Regions from separate parts of the Georhizobium profundi genome, predicted to be linked through region 1. Evidence: riboswitches for the same ligand, from Rfam matches in the RefSeq annotation. Region 1 holds a riboswitch; the other holds the start of a gene.
What was found. A riboswitch is a leader RNA that binds a small molecule or an ion and turns the genes downstream of it on or off. The one in region 1 is predicted to bind thiamine pyrophosphate.
Positions count from the first base shown of each region.

Region 2: it holds a riboswitch for thiamine pyrophosphate, as region 1 does, so the genes downstream of both, D5400_RS07435 (YkoF family thiamine/hydroxymethylpyrimidine-binding protein) here and thiB (thiamine ABC transporter substrate binding subunit) in region 1, are expected to answer to the same signal.

Region 1 covers NZ_CP032509.1:957,363-965,037, forward strand. The annotation lists gene D5400_RS04510 (NAD(P)H-dependent oxidoreductase) at 1-213, shown strand, start outside; gene D5400_RS04515 (DUF4345 domain-containing protein) at 244-642, shown strand; gene D5400_RS04520 (ABC-F family ATP-binding cassette domain-containing protein) at 639-2,468, opposite strand; gene D5400_RS04525 (thiamine diphosphokinase) at 2,473-3,147, opposite strand; TPP riboswitch at 3,211-3,317, shown strand; gene thiB (thiamine ABC transporter substrate binding subunit) at 3,358-4,371, shown strand; gene thiP (thiamine/thiamine pyrophosphate ABC transporter permease) at 4,388-6,010, shown strand; gene D5400_RS04540 (thiamine ABC transporter ATP-binding protein) at 6,022-6,741, shown strand; gene D5400_RS04545 (M48 family metalloprotease) at 6,970-7,675, shown strand, end outside.
Region 2 covers NZ_CP032509.1:1,598,688-1,606,362, forward strand. The annotation lists gene D5400_RS07420 (cation diffusion facilitator family transporter) at 1-686, shown strand, start outside; gene D5400_RS07425 (acyl-CoA dehydrogenase family protein) at 736-1,857, opposite strand; gene D5400_RS07430 (winged helix-turn-helix transcriptional regulator) at 2,058-2,753, shown strand; TPP riboswitch at 2,822-2,936, shown strand; gene D5400_RS07435 (YkoF family thiamine/hydroxymethylpyrimidine-binding protein) at 2,929-3,540, shown strand; gene D5400_RS07440 (ECF transporter S component) at 3,595-4,176, shown strand; gene D5400_RS07445 (ABC transporter ATP-binding protein) at 4,169-5,827, shown strand; gene D5400_RS07450 (energy-coupling factor transporter transmembrane component T family protein) at 5,821-6,564, shown strand; gene D5400_RS07455 (ATP-binding cassette domain-containing protein) at 6,703-7,675, shown strand, end outside.

The sequences.
Region 1 (7,675 bases):
AAGGTCGTGTTCGTGGCGACCTATGGCGGCGACCGCTGGCGTGCCATGTTGATGGGGGATCCGCCGCGCAAGATGGCGCGCCGCTGGGCGTGGGCCACCTTCCGTGGCAAGCGTCCCCCGGACTATCTTGCGCTCTACGACATGAACAACAACGAAGCGCCCGAGCTCAATGGCTTCATCGAGCGCGTGCGGAAGCACTTCGAGCGGTTCTGATATCCAACTGAGCACTCATCAGGAGACGAGGTGACACAACGGCGTCTTCTGCAGCTGATTATCGCGGTCCTTGCGCTCGTGCCGATCAGCGCTGGTCTGGCAGGCGTCCTCACCGGACCGGGCTTCCTGACGACTTCGCCGCCCTGGTCGAACGATCTCGACAGTCATGTCCGCTTTCTGTCCGGCGTCTTTCTCGTGCTGGGCCTGGCGTGGTGGAGCTGTATTCCGCATATCGAGACGAAGACTGAGCGGATCAGGTTGCTGGGCGCTGCTACATTCGTTGGCGGATTGGCGCGCCTTTATTCGCTCATCCTCGTCGGCGCGCCAACGGCCGGTCATCTGGTCGGTCTCGGCCTCGAACTCGTCGCAGTGCCGCTCATCCTTCTCTGGCATTCGAGGCTAAGCACAGACCCAAGACGAGAGGCCTAGCCCTCGATTTCCTCGCGCAGAACTTCGAGCTCCAGCCATTCCTCTTCCATGCGATCGACATCGCCGCGCAGTGTTTCAAGCGCCTTGGCATCGCGGGCGAAGGCTTCGGCCTGCTTGGTGAAGTAATCGGGCTTTGCCATGCGCGCCTCGATCGCTGCGATCTCGGCCTGTTTCGTCTCGATTTCCTTCGGCAGTGTTTCGAGTGCGAACTTCTGCTTGTAGGAGAGCTTCCGGCTGGACGCCGCCGCGGGCTGCGCCTTGTCCCGGTTGCCTGCCGTAGCTGCTTTCTTTTCGGCGGTCGCCTTCTTGGCCGCGTCTGCGGACAATTTGCGCTGCGCCATCATGTCGGAGAATCCGCCGGCAAAGACCGTCCAGCGGCCATCCGGTGCGGAAAGATCGGCTGGCGCAATCACAGACGATACGGTGCGGTCCAGAAAATCGCGATCGTGGCTGACGAGGATCACGGTGCCTTCATAGCCCGCGACGAGCTCCTGCAGCAGATCGAGCGTTTCCATATCCAGGTCGTTGGTGGGCTCGTCGAGGACCAGCAGGTTCGACGGCCGCGAGAGGATGCGCGCCAGCATAAGGCGCGCGCGCTCGCCCCCTGACAATTCGCGGATGGGGGTGCGCGACTGTTCCGGCTGGAACAAAAAGTCCTTCATATAGCCGGTCACGTGCTTCTGCACGCCGTTGACGAGGAGCGTGTCGCCCCGTCCGTCGGTCAAATAGTGGGCAAGCGTGTCGTTCTCGTCGAGATCGTCGCGGCGCTGGTCGAGAACCGCGATATCGAGATTGGTGCCAAGGCGGACGAAGCCCGTGTCGGGTTCGAGCCGTCCCGTCAGCATGTTGAGCAACGTGGTCTTGCCCGCGCCGTTCGGGCCGACGAGACCGATGCGATCACCGCGATGGACCCGCAGAGAAAAGTTGGCGACGGCTGGCGTTTCGCCATAGGACTTGCCGATGGCTTCGGCCTCGATGACGAGCTTGCCCGATTGGGCGACGTCGCTTGCCTGGGCCTCGACACGGCCGGTCGGCCCGCGATGCGTGCGATATTCCTGGCGCATCGACTGGAGTTCGCCGAGCCTTCGCACATTGCGCTTGCGCCTCGCCGTCACGCCGTAGCGCAGCCAGTGCTCTTCACGCTCGATCGCGCGGCCGAGCTTGTGGAGGTTGCGCTCTTCCTCCTCCATCACCTGGTCGCGCCAGTCCTCGAAATGGGCAAAGCCGCGGTCGAGCCGGCGGGTCGTGCCGCGATCGAGCCAGACGGTGGCGCGCGAAACCTTTTCCAGGAACCGGCGGTCGTGCGAGATCGTGATTATGGCGCCGCGGAAACCGGAGAGCTCCGATTCCAGCCACTCGATGGTCGGCAGGTCCAGATGGTTGGTCGGCTCATCCAGAAGCAGGAGATCGGGCGCGGGAGCCAGTACACGGGCGAGCGCCGCGCGCCTGGCCTCGCCGCCTGAAAGGCGGGCCGGCTCTTCTTCGCCGGTCAAGCCGAGATGCTCGAGCAAATAGGTCACGCGATGGGGATCGTCGCCCGGTGCAAGGCCTGCCTCGGCATAGGACCGCACATCCGCAAAGCCGCCGAAATCCGGAGCCTGGAAGAGATAGCGGATCGTGGTCGAAGGATGGCGAAACACCTCGCCCGATTGCGGCTCGGCGAGGCCGGCGGCGATCTTCATCAGTGTCGACTTGCCCGATCCGTTGCGGCCCACGAGGCAGATGCGGTCGCCGGGCTCGACCTGCAGGTCGGCGCCATTCAGCAGCGGCGTCCCGCCAAAGGTCAGGTGGATGTCGTCGAGCTTCAGGATGGGTGGTGATGCCAAGGGGTCAGGCTCCAGAAAAGTCGTTCGGGCGGGCAAGCAGCAGGGCCGGGCCGCCCGTATGCCGGATCGTCACCGGCCCTTCCGCCACGTTGGATATGGTGCGTGTCGTGCCGAATGTGCAGTCGAAATCGTGGAGCGGATAGCGCGCGCCCTCGATCGTCAGGCGTGCGATATCGGCAAACGCCAGCACCGAGAAGAGGCTGCCTTTCGGCAGGTCGAAGGTCAGCGGGGCGCCGGGAAGGGGATACCCTTCCTCCTCGCCTGATGTCAGCGTGACATCGATGCCGCGTTCCTTGAGTTTTACCGCCAGCGCCATGTGCGCGAAGGCGTGGTCGGATCGTTCGCCGCCCAGCGCGCCGACGAGCAGGATCCGGCGCGCGCCACGCTCGATCGCCGTCTCGATTGCGATCTCACCATCGGTCGCGTTCTTTGCCGGTGGGTAGGGCTCCCGCCTGACATCCGGCCAGCTCTCGATCAGGCCCGCATCGGCCGAATCGAAGTCGCCGACCCAAAGTTCGGGTGTGACGCCGAGTGCCGCTGCATGGCGCATGCCGCTATCGGCTGCGATCACGCGGGCACCGTGAATCTGAGACTTCAGCCGTTCCGTCACGGTCACCTCACCGCTCAGGAGAACGGCAAAATGGGCATTTGCGTCGGTCGGGGTCGGTGTGGCCTGCATCGCCCGCTGCTCTAGCAGCTTTCACGCGCCTTGCCAGTGCTGCCGGCGGCGATTACACATGGAGTTGCTCTAACGGGGTGTTGTCCGGAAACGGACGGCTGAGAGGCGCATGCCAACCCGAAGAACCTGATCCGGCTCATACCGGCGGAGGGATTAGACGCGTCACAAAACGCCTATTCCCCTGACATTGCAAAAACGGAGGAGGCGTTGATGACGCTGAAGACATTCTTTCCCATCTTGCTTGCTACAAGTTTCCTGGCGCCCGTGTCGGCCGGAGCGCAGGAGGCGACGCGGTTGCTCACCGTCTACACCTACGACAGCTTCGTCGCGGAGTGGGGCCCAGGCCCGCTGATCGAAGAAGCGTTCGAGGCGACATGCGACTGCGATCTCATCTGGGTCGGCGCAGCGGACGGCGTGGCGCTTTTGAACCGGCTGCGGCTTGAGGGCGACCGGGCGGAAGCGGGCGTCGTGCTCGGGCTCGACACCAATCTCGTCGCGGAAGCCAAGGAAACCGGCCTCTTCGCTCCCCATGACATCGACACGAGTGCGATCGACGTGCCCGGCGGCTTCGAGGACGACGTCTTCGTGCCCTACGATTATGGCCACTTCGCCGTGGTCTACGACACCGAAGCGATCGACACGCCGCCGACGAGCCTGAAGGAACTGGTCGAGGGCGATCCGAACCAGAAGATCGTCATCCAGGATCCGCGCACATCGACGCCGGGGCTCGGGCTTCTTCTCTGGATCAAGTCGGTTTACGGCGACGATGCGCCTGCAGCCTGGGCCGAGCTCAAGGACCGCGTTCTGACGGTGGCGCCGGGTTGGTCGGAATCTTATGGCCTCTTCACCGATGGCGAAGCGCCGATGGTGCTCTCCTATACGACGTCGCCGGCCTACCACATGGTTTCGGAGGATACGGACCGCTATCAGGCGGCTGCGTTCTCCGAAGGGCATTATCTGCAGATCGAAGTCGCCGGCGTGCTCGCCTCTGCCCCCGATATCGAGCTTGCGCGCGAATTCATGAGCTTCATGACCGGCGAAGGGTTCCAGGATGCCATTCCGACCTACAACTGGATGATGCCTGCGGGCCCCACCAGTGAAGACCTGCCGGAAGCATTCTCGCGCCTGGTTCAGCCGGAAGAAAGCCTGCTCTTCTCGCCGGAAGAGGTTGCCGCCAACCGTCGCGCCTGGGTCGATGAGTGGTTGTCGGTGATGGCCGAATAGTCAAAGAGCAGCCGCGATGCGTGCCTACAGGGCCGATCCTCTGGATATCGCTTTCGGCATCGCGGCTCTTGCCATCATTCTCGGCATCGTTGCCTTTGCCGTCGCCGGACTTCTGGTGGCGGCAGGGACCGATGCGTCGCGGTCGACGGCATTCGATGCCTATACGGTGCGCGTCGTACGCTTCACGCTGTGGCAGGCGGGACTTTCGACGCTTCTCTCGCTGGCTTTTGCCTTGCCATTGGCGCGGGCGCTGGCGCGGCGACCGCATTTTACCGGCCGTGCCTGGATCCTGCGGCTCTTCGCCGTGCCGCTCGGCCTGCCGGCCATCGTCGCGGCCCTTGGCATCATCGCCATCTGGGGACGCCAGGGGGTCGTCAATGACGCCTATCGCTGGCTGGGAGCGGAGCAGCCGATTTCCGTCTACGGGCTCCCCGGTATTCTGATCGCCCATGTGTTCTTCAACATGCCGCTCGTCACGAGATTGCTGCTTGCAGCGCTGGAGCGCGTGTCGGCGGAATATTGGCGCAATGCCGCGCAATTGGGCCTTTCAGCGGGCACGGTGTTCAGATTGATCGAGTGGCCGGCCATGGCGCGGGTCATCCCGGGCATCGCGGGCCTCGTCTTCATGCTGTGCGCCACGAGCTTCACGCTGGTGCTTCTGCTGGGTGGCGGACCGGCAGCGACGACGATCGAGGTCGCGATCTACCAGGCGCTGCGGTTCGACTTCGATCCTCCGCGCGCGGTTACCCTGGCGCTGATCCAGATCGCGCTGACCGGTGCCCTTCTCGGCGTGCTCGCGCTTCTGCCCCGGCCCGAGGAGGGGCGCGGCGATGGCGCCTTGCCGCGCAGGTTCGATGCGAGATCACCACGTGCGCTGGCTCTCGACGTGCTGGTGATCGGTCTTGGCCTCGTCTTCGTCGTGGCACCGCTCGCCGCAACTCTTATTTCTGGGATTGCTGCCGATCTGATCGCGCTTCTGCGTGAAGCCTTGGTCCAGCGCGCGCTGGTGACGAGTCTCCTCATAGCGGGCGCTGCCGCATGTCTGTCTGTGGTGATGGCCGGCATGATTGCCCGGGCGCGCCACGCCGCCGGCGGCGCCCGTCGCCACCACTTGGCGGCCCGCGGGCTCCGAACGTCGCTTGCCGGGGCGGGATCGCTGATCCTTTTAGTGCCGCCGGTCGTGCTGGGCGCCGGCTGGTTTCTCGTCTTGCGGGATCATGTCGATCCGCTCGCTGCGGCGCCGGTCATCGTGGTGGTCGTCAACGCATTGATGGCGCTGCCCTTCGCGCTCAGGCTCCTGGAGCCGGCCTATGCCGGCCACATGGTGCGGACGGAGCGGCTCAGTCTCTCGCTGGGGCTTTCGAGAATGCGCCGGCTGTTGCGGGTCGACCTACCGGCGCTGGCCCCGACCATCGGCGCAGCGTTTGCGTTTTCCATGGCCCTGTCGCTCGGCGATCTCGGCGCGATCGCGCTCTTCGGAAGCCAGGATCTGGTTACGCTGCCCTATCTGCTGCTGCAACGGATGGGCAGTTATCGCACCGATGATGCGGCCGGGCTGGCGCTCATTCTCGGTTTTCTTTGCCTGCTGTTCATGATCGCCGGGACCCGCTATGGCGGCGGCAGTGTGCGGGAAAGATGAGCATGAGCGGAATGACGTCACCGGCGATCGAATTCGACGATGTCCGCTTCCGCTACGACCGGGGCGCGCCGGAGATGGCTTTCGACGCGATGATCCCGGCGGGCAGCATCACGGCCGTCATGGGTCCGTCCGGATCGGGCAAGTCCACGCTCTTTGCGCTTCTGGCGGGGTTCGAGCAGCCGCAGCGGGGTGAAATCCGCATCGGGACGATCGACATCACGCGGCTGGCGCCGGCCGAACGGCCGATTTCCGTGGTGTTTCAGGACAACAATCTCTTTGCACATCTCGATGTCGCCGCGAACATCGCGCTCGGACAGGGCGCACGCGAGGCCAAAACCACTGCCGGCAAGGAGCAGGTGTCCGATGCGCTGGCGCGCGTCGGCCTCGGTGGGTTCGAGCGGCGGCGGCCTGCGTCTCTTTCGGGTGGCGAGCGGCAGCGCGTCGCGATGGCGCGTGCACTGGTCCGAGCAAAGCCTGTGCTGTTGCTGGACGAACCTTTTGCCGCGCTCGGACCCGGTCTGCGCGAGGACATGCGGGCGCTGATCGCGAATCTTCACGTCCAGAATGCGCTGACGACGCTGATCATCACCCATCAACCGGAAGATTCGCGCGCCATCTGCGACCGCATTCTCTATGTCGAACAAGGCTCGATCCGAGCGAACGAACCGACTGAATCGATGTTCAGACGCGCTGATCTCGCCGGATGGCGGGACTATCTTGGTACAAATTAAGGGGTGCGATCGCCGATCCGGACAAAAATGTCACAGGTCGACCCGCGTCCTTGCGATGGAGCCAAGGTGGGCAAGATCGGCCTTTGAACCGACCTTTTGCTGTTGTAATGCTCCAGTCATCGGCTGGCATCCTGCGGGGCGACGAACCTGTTTCAATCGATTGCACATGGCTGGGGACCGCGTCGGCGGGGTGTAACGACTGCGAGCGGCAAGGCCGTTGCAGCGGCGATGCTGCTTGTCGGACTGGTCGTGCTGTCGGGATGCCAAAGCGTCATCAGCGAGCAGGATACCGTCGTTCTTGCGCCTTCCCAGAACCCGCAGACCGTGGAGCGCCTCGCGCGCAATGATCCACGGGCGCAGCTAGGTGCGCGTGAGCATCCACGTATCGTCGCGAGCTATGGTGGCGAATATCGCGACCAGCGCACCGAACTTCTGCTGGCACGAATCGTCGGGAAACTGACCGAAGTCTCCGAAAATCCGAGCCAGACCTATCGGATCACGGTACTGAACTCGCCGGCGATCAACGCCTTCGCCCTTCCGGGCGGCTATCTGTACATCACACGCGGCCTTCTGGCTCTTGCCAATGATGCGGCCGAAGTCGCTGCCGTTCTGTCGCACGAGATGGCGCATGTGACGGCCAATCACGGCATCGAGCGGCAGCAACGCGAAGAGGCCGAGGCGATTGCAGGCCGCGTGGTCTCGGAAGTGTTGTCGGGGGATATTGCCGGGCGCCAGGCGCTTGCGCGCGGCCAGTTGCGATTGGCCGCCTTTTCCCGCAACCAAGAACTCCAGGCGGACGTGATTGGTATCCGGATGCTCGGTGAGGCCGGCTACGATCCGTACGCGGCGGCACGTTTCCTGGAATCCATGGCGTCCTATTCGCGTTTTCGCTCGGCGGAACCGAACGACGACCCGCAGATGGACTTCCTTGCGA
Region 2 (7,675 bases), 640 kb from region 1:
ACAAGGCTGAATACTTCTCCGCGGTCATCGAAGGCGTGCTGATCGTCGTGGCGGCCATCGCCATCATGCAGCAGGCGATCCCGGCGCTCTTCGAACCGCAATTGCCGGAAGCCGCAGGGCTCGGCCTGACCATCAATCTCGCCGCTGCCGCCATCAACGCGGCCTGGGCCTACATCCTCATCCGCGAGGGGCGCGCCTATCGATCGCCCGCGCTCGTCGCCGATGGGCACCATATCGTGTCGGACGTCGTGACATCTGTCGGCGTCTTCATCGGTCTCGTTGCGGCGCTCGTTACGGGCTTTGCGATCCTCGATCCGCTGCTCGCCATCATCGTCGCCATCAACATCCTCTTCCAGGGCTGGAAGGTCATCTCGGCGTCTGTCGGCGGGTTGATGGACCGCGCCGTGGATGCGCAGGACGATGCTCTCATCCGTGCCGCGATCGCCGACCACGCCGCAGGCTCGGTGAATGTGCATGATCTGAAGACCCGCCAGGCGGGGCCGGCGACCTTTGTCGATTTCCATATGGTCGTGCCGGCCGAGATGACGGTGGCAGCATCTCATGTGATCTGCGACCGGATCGAAGATGCGATCCGTGCCGCGGTGCCGGGCGCCCGCATCGCGATCCATGTGGAGCCGGAAGGCGTGAAGGCGCACGGCGTCCGCGTCATGCCGCAGCAGAGCTAATTGCAAAGATGGCGGGTCGCGACGATGCGACCCGCCATGAAGCTTGTTCTCAAAATACCGTGTCGACCGGAAGTCCCATCGCCATTGCCCCTGCATACGCTGCCTGGGGGCCGCGTTGCAGCGGGTGGAACCGGGCGCCCTGGACGTCGCGGAAGCATCGCTCCAGCCCGGCCTTTCGGTAGAAGCCGGTTCCGCCGGCAAGCTCCAGCGCCAGTTCAACCGTCTCGATCGCTTTGTCCGCCACCAGCGTGCGTCCCATCATCACCGCATTGACCGTCTCGGCGGAGGCATCGCCGCGCAGGGCGGTTTCGACCATGAAGCGGTGCGCCAGTTGGGCAGCCTTGAGGCTCGTCACCATGCGACCCGCCAGATCGAGCGTGTGCGCCGTCTGCGGCTTGCGCGATGCGATCTCGATCGCGATGTCGCGCGCCCGCTCTGCAACACCGAGATAGACCGCGTAGATCAGCGGAAAGGCGACGGTCGCGATGATCTGGAACACCGGGTGCCACCGACCCGCCGGGCGCTTGAACGCAATGACGGCATCGGCAACGAACAGCCCGTCGATCACGACATCATGCGATCCCGTGCCCCGCATGCCGAGCGCGCGCCAGGTCGGCTCGATTGAGACCTCCGCAGCTTTCATGGGAACACCGAAATGGATGACCGACGAGGTTCCATCGCCTTCGTTGATGAGCGCTCCCGACATGAGAACGTCGCCTGCGGGCGACGCGGACGTGAAGACCTTGCGGGCCCGAATGCGATAGCCGCCATCGACCCGCTCAGCCGTCCCGGAGCCGCCGATCCAATCCGATCCACCGCTTGAGAGCAGGATAATGCGTTCGCTTGCGACGCGGCGCAGAAGCGGCTCGACCGCCGCAACCTGCTGATGGCGCCATCGCCAGGCGGGTACGGCGACCTGATGTGTGTGCATTGAAAACGCGAGCGCCGTCGAACTGCAGCCATGGGCAAGCGTGCGCAGCATCTCTGCAAGCTGCTCGACATTGGCGCCGCCTCCACCGAGTTCGATAGGAACGCCTGCCTCGACAAGTCCGGCGCCCTTCAGAAGAGCGAAATTTTCCGCAACGAATGCATCTTGTTCGTCAGTGCTTTCGGCGCGTTTCCTCAATTCTGGAATCAGTGATTTTGCGATGTCTATCGGATCCGTTCCCATGCTCCGCATGCGGGTTGCATTCGTGTCCTGAACAGCCAGTGCCATGATCATTCTCCCTCGACTGATTGATCGAGCTTGATGATCCGCCTGCTTTCTCGGGATTTCCAGTTCAGGAACTGTACTGCGCTTTTCGTATCGCGCGCCGCGAGAACGCGGTATTATCCGGCTCGGGCAGTGGGGCGGCAGGCGAGGGCCAGCCCATGACGGAACATGCCGGTTACGGACAATTCTGTCCGGTTGCGATGGCGGCCGAGATCCTCTGTTCGCGCTGGACGGTGCTGATCGTGCGCGAGCTCATTTGCGGCACGACGCGCTTCAACGATCTTCGCCGCGGGGTGCCGCGCATGTCGCCAGCGCTTCTGTCAAAGCGGTTGAAGGAACTGGAGCAAGCAGGCGTCATCGAAGCCATTCGGCGCAACGATGGCACGGCGTTGGAATATCACCTCACTCGAGCAGGGCGTGATCTCGAGCCACTCGTCATGGGGCTCGGCATCTGGGGGCAGCGCTGGGTGGAATCGCGGCTTTCTCTCAAGAATCTCGACCCGTCGCTTCTGATGTGGGACATGCGACGGCATCTCAATCCGCAACCGCTTCCGCCGCGACGGTGCACGATACAATTTCTGTATCCCGAACTGCCGACGAACCGGCAAAGCTGGTGGCTGGTCGTCGACCGCGGCCATGTGGATCTCTGCAATTTCGATCCGGGTTTCGATCTCGACCTTCTTGTCACGGGGGACTTGCGCAGCATGACAGCCGTCTGGATGGGGCTCGCACCTATCCGCAGCGAAATCGACGCGGGGAGGCTCGTCGTCGATGGAGATCCCGTCATCGCCAAGGCCATGCAGCAATGGCTCGGCCTCAGCCCTTTCGCACCCCACGCTCGGCAGGCCAGCTAGGCGCTCGACAAATCACTAGGAAAATCAACGAACGACTTGCGTCTGTCGAATGAGCGCGATAGCGTCCGACCATTCGACAGGGGTGCTCCGTATTGCCGGGGCTGAGATGCGAGGCGCGTGAAGCCTCCGGACCCTCAAGCTGATCTGGTTAATGCCAGCGGAGCGAGGCGACGACATGTTTTCCGGTGCGCAGATTTCCCTTTATCCGATGTCCGACGATTTCGTCCGGATCATACTCGATGCCGTGCAGGCGCTGGATCCCTATCGGGATCGGTTCCGCATCGAGACCGACGACGTGTCGACGCTGATCGTCGGGCCGCCGGAGGACCTCTTCCCCGCCATGCGCGATGTCTTCGTGCGTGCGGCGCATTCTGGCGTCCACTGCGTTCTTTCCGCCGCCGTCTCGCGCGGCTGCCCGGGCGAACCGGATGATCCGATCTGCACGCCGATCTCGGGCGCCGGCAATGCGCTGCCGCTCGCCGAGCGGATCGAGGCGGCGTGCGCGCATGTGGCCGATGCGGCCTTCACAGGTCAGCATGTGGCGGCGCAATTTTCGCTCTACCCGCTTGGCGAAGGGCACCACATGGACGAGATCTATGGGTGCATCGATTTCCTGAAGTCATCGGGCGTATTCGATTGCTCGAAGAATTTCTGCACGAAGCTCGGGGGCGATGCCGGCGCGGTGTTCGCAACGCTCTCGGAAGCCTTCCTGCGTTTCGGCGATGCGCGTGGCCATGTGGCGCTCGACATAACCGTCTCGGCCAACAGCCCGAGCAAGCGCGCCTGAGGGCGCGGCGCTAACCCTCTCTCCTGTTTCATATTTTCTCTCAAGAGGCCTGTCATGCACAGCAACAGCTGGACCCTGCGCGAAATCCTGATCGTCGCCTTTCTCGGAGCCGTGTTTGGCGTCCTCTATCTGGCCTGGGTGCAGGTCTGGCTCATCACGCAGGCGATGTTCGGGCCGGTGACGATGGATGTCGTCATGGGGTTCTGGTTCATCGTCTCGATCATCGCTGCCGCAATCATCCGCAAGCCGGGTGCGGCGCTCCTGTCCGAAGTGCTCGCGGCGGTCGTCCAGGTTCTGCTCGGAAGTCCGGCGGGCCTGCTGCTGATCGTCACCGGGCTGGTCCAGGGTGCAGGTGCGGAAGCCGTTTTCGCAGCCACGCGCTGGAAAAACTATCGCCTGCCCGTGCTGATGGCAGCGGGCGTTGGGGCTGCGGTCGCGTCCTTCATCTACACCTGGGTCCGCTTCGACTATGGCGCGCTCGCACCGGGCCTGCTGATCGCGATGTTCGTGCTCAGATGCCTGAGCGGCGCGCTGCTCGGCGGCCTGCTTGGACATTGGGTGACGCAGGCGCTCTATCGTACGGGCGTGCTCTCCGGTCTCGGCATCGATCGCGACCGGCGGGTCGTGCATGGCTGACGAGCCTGCCGCGGTTCTTATCGACGGGGTCTCGGTCACCTATGCCGCATCGGACAAGGCGGCGGTCGGGCCCGTCGATCTCGTCATTCGGCCGGGCGAGCGGTGGCTGCTGCTCGGCGCATCCGGGTCGGGCAAATCCTCGCTGCTGAACGCGCTGACCGGCCTGATCCCGCACGCGATTGCGGCCGAGCGATCCGGCGAGGTGAGGCTCCTTGGAGAAGACGTCGCCGCGCGCACGCCGGCGGGATGGAGCAGCACCGTCGCGCGCCTTTTCCAGAAGGTGGAACAGACGCTCTGCGGCATGACGGTGGCCGACGAGATTGCTTTCGCGCTGGAAAATCAGGGCGTCGCCGTGGCCGAGATTGCCACGCGCACGGACTCAGCAATGGGATCGCTCGGCCTGCCGCAGGAGTGGCGCGACAGACGGACGAGCCGCTTGTCCGGCGGTGAAAGGCAGCTTGTCGCGATCGCTGCCATCATGGCGCAAGGCGCGCCCATCCTCGTTGCCGACGAGCCCACGGCGCATCTTGCGCCCGAGGCTGCACGCCGGCTGGAGCGGCTCTTGCGCGACGTGCCACCTGACGGCGCCGCACTCGTCGTCGACCACCGGCTCGACGATCTCATCCCGCTGATCGACCGTGTCGCCGTGCTCGGAGACGATGGCCGCATTGTCGCCACTGGCTGCCCGCGAAAAGTGTTTCGGGATCACGGGCAAACGTTCGATCTTCTGGGCATCTGGCGGCCGATCGGCAGCCGTCTTGCAGACCGGCTGATGGCGCTCGGTCCTGAGACCGACCCGCAGCCGCTGACCTTGGCTGAAGCGCTTCAGGCCATGGATCGGCTGCCCCTTACGCTGCTCGACCGAGCACGCGCAACGCTTGTCGACTTCATTGCGCCGCGGATCGCGCAAGCCGGAGCAGTCGGCGCAACCGTTGCCCGGCTGCAAAACGCGTCCTGCGCGCCGCTCTTCGCCAAGCCGGTCCTTCAGAAGGTGACGCTGTCGATTGCAGCGGGCGAGGTGGTCGCGATCCTCGGCGCCAACGGAGCAGGCAAATCGACCCTTGCTGCCAGCCTGGCGGGGCTCCTCCGCCTGAAGGCTGGGCGCCGGGACGGGGCGATGGGCGGCATCTCGTTTCAAAATCCGGACAGCCAGTTCATCGCCGGTTCGGTCGGCGAAGAGCTTGCCGCCGCACTTGAAGCCGCCGGCGCACGGGCGGAGGCAGCTGATGTGGCGGCACTTGCCGAGCGTTGGCGACTGGTCACGCTTCTCGACCGCCATCCGATGCAGCTTTCGGAAGGGCAGAAGCGGCGGCTCTCGCTAGCCCTGTTGATGGCCGGCGACCGGTTCCCACTGATTGTCTTGGATGAGCCGACCGGCGGGCTCGATGCGGCGGGTACTGAAGCGCTCATGGATGAAGTCGACCGGCTCCGCGACAGTGAGCGCGCGGTGGCGATCGTCACGCATGACATGGATTTTGCACTTGCGACGGCCCCACGCTGGATCGTCGTTGGCGAAGGGCGCATTCTCGTCGACGGCCCTGCCGGCGAGCTCATGCGGGATCGTGCGCTGATGAAAAGGGCAGGGCTTGCGCCACCGCACCTTCTTCAAGCGCTCGACTGGCTGGAAAAGGAGCCGGTGCCCGCATGCTGAAGACGGTTCATCCGCTGCCGAAGCTCATCGTCGCGCTGGTCTGGCTTGCTGGCTCCATCGCGGTGTTCGACGCGTCGTTCCAGATTGCGATGATCCTGACTTGCGTGACTGTCCTCGTCCTCCTCGAGCGCCTTTCGCCAGTGTTCGTGCTCGCCTTGATGGTGCCCTTCGCGCTCTTCGGCGCGGGCTTCATCACCACCAGCGTGCTCTTCCGGCAAGAGAGCGAGTTCGCGGTGCAGATGGCGCAGGAAACGCCTTTCGGCGACGGGCGGCTGCAGGCGGGCATCGTGCTTTTCCTTCGCGCGGTTGCCTGCGGAATGGTGTCGGCGGTTTTCGTGCTGACCACCGACCCGGGCGGCTTCGTGAAAGCACTGATGGTCAATTGGCGCCTGTCGCCGCGCGTCGGCTATGCGCTCTTCGCCGCGCTGCAGCTGGTGCCGGATCTCGCTTCCGAACTGCAGCAGATGCGGCTTGCCCGCGCCATGCGGCGCGGCGCTCTACCACGGCGCATCCCAGGCCCGATCGAAGTCGGTTCGCTCGTCGTGCCGCTCATCGCCTACGCCATCAGGCGAGCGGGGGATACGGCACTCGCGATGGAGAGCCGGGGCCTCGGCGCCTCGCCCAGGCGTACCGTCATCGGTGCACCGGCTTCATCCAAACGAGACGCGATCTTCTGTTTCGTGGCGTCCGTTTGGCTCCTGTCGATCCACTGGCTCACGTCGCGGGCGCCTCTATGAGGCACGGACTGTCTTCAAAATCGGCATGAAACTGGTGTAAGGCAGCCCGATCGATCGAAAAAATCGGATCGCCTGTCGGCTGACGGCTGTTGCCATCGTCCTTGGCAGTGTCGACCACAGATTGAGATGGGCCACGCCATGACGTCAGACGCATACCGTGAAGGCGCGCCGGAACCTGCCATCGTGGCCGAAGGGCTGATCAAGCGCTTCGGTGACGTGACTGCCGTTGCCGGGATCGATCTCGTCGTGCCGCGCGGCATGATCTTCGCAATCCTCGGCCCGAACGGCGCCGGCAAGACGACGCTGATGCGCATGCTGGCGACGCTCACCGTTCCCGATGGCGGCGCCGCCACGGTAATGGGTCATGATCTGACCGCCGCGCCCGATGCCGTGCGCAGCTCGATCGCCATGACCGGTCAGTTCGCCTCGCTCGACGAAGATCTGACGGGGCGCGAGAACCTCATCCTCATCGCGCGGCTCTGGGGCTTCAAGGGCCGGGCAGCGCGCGAGCGCGGCGACGAGCTCCTCGCCGCCTTCGATCTTTCCGATGCGGCGACGAAGCAGGTGAAGGACTATTCCGGCGGCATGCGCCGGCGGCTCGACATCGCCGCATCGCTGATCGTGACCCCCGGTGTCCTCTTCCTCGATGAGCCGACGACGGGCCTCGACCCGAAGGCGCGGCAGGGCGTCTGGCGGATGATCCGGGGGCTGGCGGACAGTGGCGTGACCATTCTTCTCACGACCCAATATCTGGAAGAAGCAGACCAGCTTGCCTCGCGCATCGCGGTCATCGACCACGGGCGCAAGATCGCCGAAGGCACGAGCCGCGAGCTGAAGGCTGCGACCGGTTCCGGCTTCCTGCATGTGGCTCTTGCCGATCCCGCGCATCTCGACCGCGCTGCAGCGGTGCTCGAAGCGCAGCTGCAGAGTTCAGTTCAGAGATCGACGGAAGGTGCGACACTGTCGATCATCGCCAAGTCGCCGGAAGCGGCGAATGCTGCTCTGGCGACTTTGATCGCCGAAGGTATCGCGCTCGCCGATTTCTCCATGGGGCAGCCGACGCTGGACGAAGTGTTCTTCGCGCTGACGGGCGAGCGTACGGCCACGGATA